One region of the Citrobacter freundii complex sp. 2025EL-00176 genome, then DNA from elsewhere that is predicted to be linked to it. Evidence: predicted binding sites of a transcription regulator. Region 1 holds the regulator's gene; the other holds the start of a gene.

What was found. The regulator sigma-54, encoded in region 1, starts transcription at its own class of promoters, with help from an activator protein. The targets are predictions, from matches to a motif close to GTTGGCACANNTTTCGCTNT.
Region 2: the regulator sigma-54 is predicted to act here: its motif matches at 1,391-1,410, upstream of norV (anaerobic nitric oxide reductase flavorubredoxin).

The regions. Positions count from the first base shown of each region.
Region 1 covers NZ_JBRYHT010000003.1:74,108-76,477, reverse strand. The annotation lists gene lptB (LPS export ABC transporter ATP-binding protein) at 1-502, shown strand, start outside; gene rpoN (RNA polymerase factor sigma-54) at 549-1,982, shown strand; gene hpf (ribosome hibernation promoting factor) at 2,005-2,292, shown strand.
Region 2 covers NZ_JBRYHT010000004.1:282,996-285,365, reverse strand. The annotation lists gene norR (nitric oxide reductase transcriptional regulator NorR) at 1-1,269, opposite strand, end outside; gene norV (anaerobic nitric oxide reductase flavorubredoxin) at 1,458-2,370, shown strand, end outside.

The DNA of each region.
Region 1 (2,370 bases):
CGCCCGTCGCGGCATCGGCTACCTGCCGCAGGAAGCGTCTATTTTCCGTCGCCTGAGCGTGTTTGATAACCTGATGGCGGTACTGCAAATTCGTGACGATCTCACCAGCGAGCAGCGGGAAGATCGCGCCAATGAGCTGATGGAAGAATTCCATATCGAACATCTGCGTGACAGCATGGGCCAATCGCTCTCCGGTGGTGAACGACGCCGTGTGGAAATCGCCCGCGCGCTGGCCGCCAATCCAAAATTTATCCTGCTTGATGAACCGTTTGCCGGTGTTGACCCGATTTCCGTTATCGATATTAAACGGATCATTGAACACCTGCGCGACAGCGGGCTTGGGGTGCTGATTACCGACCATAACGTCCGCGAAACGCTGGCAGTGTGTGAGCGCGCCTATATCGTGAGCCAGGGACACCTGATCGCCCACGGCACGCCGACAGAAATACTGCAGGATGAGCACGTTAAGCGCGTATACCTTGGGGAAGACTTCAGACTCTGATAGGGTAGAAGACTTCACGTCACCGCAGGAGAAAACAACTCTGAACATGAAGCAAGGTTTGCAACTCAGGCTTAGCCAACAACTGGCGATGACGCCTCAGCTACAACAGGCGATCCGTCTGTTGCAGTTGTCCACGCTGGAACTTCAGCAAGAACTTCAGCAAGCGCTGGAAAGTAACCCACTGCTCGAGCAAACCGATCTTCACGACGAAATTGATACCCAGGAAAAACAGGACAGCGAATCCCTCGATACCGCAGATGCACTCGAACAAAAAGAGATGCCAGAGGAATTGCCGCTTGACGCCAGTTGGGATGAAATCTACACCGCCGGTACGCCTTCAGGCACCAGCGGAGATTACATCGACGACGAACTGCCTGTTTATCAGGGTGAGACCACGCAATCGCTGCAGGATTACCTGATGTGGCAAGTGGAGCTGACCCCGTTCTCGGATACCGATCGCGCCATTGCGACATCGATTGTTGATGCGGTAGACGAAACCGGTTATCTCACCGTGACCCTGGACGATATTCTCGAAAGCATGGGCGATGACGACATCGGTATGGATGAAATCGAAGCCGTGCTTAAACGCGTTCAGCGCTTCGATCCCGTTGGCGTGGCGGCCAAAGATCTGCGTGACTGCTTACTGATCCAACTTTCACAATTTGATAAGTCCACACCATGGCTGGAAGAAGCGCGCCTGATCATCAGCGATCACCTCGATCTGTTAGCCAACCATGACTTTCGCTCGCTGATGCGCGTGACCCGACTGAAAGAAGACGTGCTGAAAGAAGCCGTCAACCTCATCCAGTCGCTCGATCCCCGCCCAGGACAGTCGATCCAAACCGGCGAGCCGGAATACGTCATCCCGGATGTGCTGGTGCGTAAGCATAACGATCGCTGGGTAGTCGAACTCAACGGCGACAGCATTCCACGCTTGCAGATTAACCAGCACTACGCCGGGATGTGCAATAGCGCGCGCAACGATGCTGACAGCCAGTTTATTCGTAGCAATTTGCAGGATGCGAAGTGGCTGATTAAAAGCCTGGAAAGCCGCAATGATACGCTGCTGCGCGTCAGCCGCTGTATCGTGGAACAGCAGCAGGCCTTCTTTGAGCAAGGCGAAGAATTTATGAAACCGATGGTGCTGGCGGATATCGCCCAGGCTGTCGAGATGCACGAATCGACCATTTCCCGAGTGACCACGCAAAAGTATCTGCACAGTCCGCGCGGCATATTTGAACTGAAGTATTTCTTTTCCAGTCACGTGAACACTGAAGGCGGGGGCGAAGCCTCATCCACAGCGATCCGCGCACTGGTGAAGAAATTAATTGCTGCGGAGAACCCCGCGAAACCGCTGAGCGACAGCAAGTTAACCTCTATGCTGTCGGATCAGGGTATCATGGTGGCGCGCCGCACCGTTGCGAAGTACCGAGAGTCTTTATCCATTCCGCCGTCTAACCAGCGCAAACAGCTGGTCTGACCCAACCGATAAGGAAGACACTATGCAGCTCAACATCACTGGAAACAACGTCGAAATCACGGAAGCTCTGCGCGAGTTTGTTAATACCAAGTTCGCCAAGCTTGAACAATATTTCGACCGGATTAATCAAGTCTATATTGTGTTGAAAGTGGAGAAGGTTACACATATCTCGGATGCAACACTGCATGTAAACGGTGGCGAAATTCATGCCAGCGCGGAAGGTCAGGATATGTACGCCGCCATTGACGGTTTAATTGATAAACTGGCTCGGCAGTTAACAAAACATAAAGATAAACTGAAACAGCACTAACTTGTCCGGGCAGTTAGCGGGTGCAGGACGGCCTGTTGTGCAGCACAACGGGCCATTTGTACGGTTAGCGCTTAGGTG
Region 2 (2,370 bases), on a different contig from region 1:
GGCTCTGGTTGCCCTTGCCAGAACGACTGCCCGGTGAATGGCATGCTCCAGTTCACGCACGTTTCCAGGCCAGCCGTAGTTCAGCAGATGGTTACGCGCACCCGGGCTTAACACTACGCGGGAAAGTCCCAGCCGCAGCCGACATTGCTCGCAAAAATAGCCCGCCAGCAGTACCACATCTTCACCGCGCTCACGCAGGGGCGGCACCGAAAGCGGAAAAACGCTCAGACGATGGAACAGGTCGGCGCGGAAATTCCCGGCCAGCACCTCTTCTCGTAAATCACGATTGGTCGCCGCCAGTACGCGCACGTCAACGCGCAGGCTGCGATCGTCCCCCACACGCTGAATATCGCCATACTGCAATACGCGCAGCAGCTTGGCCTGCAGCGCCAGCGATAGCTCACCAATCTCGTCGAGAAACAGCGTGCCGTTATCCGCCATTTCAAACTTACCGCTACGATTACTGATAGCCCCGGTAAAAGCCCCTTTTACGTGACCAAAAAGTTCGCTTTCCGCCACGCTTTCGGGCAACGCCGCGCAGTTGAGATACACCAGCGGATTTACCGCACGCGGCGAACCTTCATGAATCGCTTTGGCTACCAGCTCCTTCCCGGTCCCGGTTTCGCCGCTGATTAATACGTTGAGATCGGACCCGGCAACAATCTCAATCTCTTTTTTCAACTGCATCATATTGGGCGACAGACCAATCATCTGCGTTTCCGTCACCTGCTCGAAGGCCGTCGACGAACCCGGCAGCATATTCTGGCTTTCCAGTTGTTCAATCAGCAACGCATTACTCAGCGCCCCCGCCGCCAGGGCAGAGATCAGCCTAAGCTCTTCATCGCTGAAGACATCGAACTGATCGGGCTCCATACCATCCAGCGTTAACGCGCCAATCAGGTTTTGTCCGGCAAACAGCGGCAACCCGATGCAGGCATGCACCTTCAGGCTCTCCTGACCCGGGATTAACCCGTCATAAGGATCGGGCAGATCGCTGTCGGCAGGAAAACGTACCACGTCCCCGGCGCGGGCAATCGCCTCCAGCCGCGGATGTCCCTCCAGCGTGAAACGGCGGCCCAACACATCCTGCGCCAGGCCATCGATAGCCAGCGGGATAAACTGTCGTGACTCGTAGCGCAGCAGTGCCGATGCGTCGCACTCCAGCACCTGGCGCAAAGTCGTGATCAGCCGCTGAAAACGGTCCTGATGTCCGATACCGCTTTGTAATTCGATGGCGATACCCGCCAGCACATCTACTGAAAAGCTCATGGCAACCTCATTGTCATTTTGACAATTAATATTGTCATATTGACAATGAAATAAACAGTCATTTTGACTACCACCTTATAGGCAATAAATAATAAACCATTAAAAATCAAATGATTAAAAAGTTGGCACACAACCTGCAATAAGCAAAACATCTTTTTTAGAAAAACGCTGAATTAATTGAGGTTGCTATGTCTATTCTGGTTAAAAATAACATTCATTGGGTTGGCCAACGTGACTGGGAAGTGCGCGATTTCCACGGCACTGAATACAAAACGCTGCGCGGCAGCAGCTACAACAGCTATCTCATCCGTGAAGAAAAAAACGTGCTGATCGATACAGTAGACCACAAGTTTAGCCGTGAATTCGTACAGAACCTGCGCAGCGAAATCGACCTCGCGGATATCGACTACATCATCATTAACCACGCGGAAGAAGACCACGCTGGGGCGCTGACCGAACTGATGTCCTGTATCCCGGACACGCCAATCTACTGCACCGCTAACGCGATTGATTCCATCACCGGCCACCACCATCATCCGGAGTGGAACTTCAACGTGGTGAAAACCGGTGATTCTCTGGACATCGGCAACGGCAAACAGCTGATCTTTGTTGAAACGCCGATGCTACACTGGCCTGACAGCATGATGACCTACATGACCGGCGATGCGGTACTGTTCAGTAACGACGCCTTCGGCCAGCACTACTGCGACGAACGCCTGTTCAACGACGAAGTTGACCAGACCGAACTGTTCGAACAATGCCAACGCTACTATGCCAACATCCTGACCCCGTTCAGCCGTCTGGTCACGCCGAAAATCACTGAAATCCTCGGCTTCAATCTGCCGGTCGATATGATTGCCACCTCCCACGGCGTGGTATGGCGCGAAAACCCAACGCAGATCGTTGAGCTGTACCTGAAATGGGCGGCCGATTATCAGGAAGACCGCATCACCATCTTCTACGACACCATGTCCAACAACACCCGCATGATGGCGGACGCCATTGCTCAGGGCATCAACGAAGTTGACCCGAACGTGGCGGTGAAAATCTTTAACGTCGCCCGTAGCGACAAAAACGAAGTCCTGACCAACGTCTTCCGCT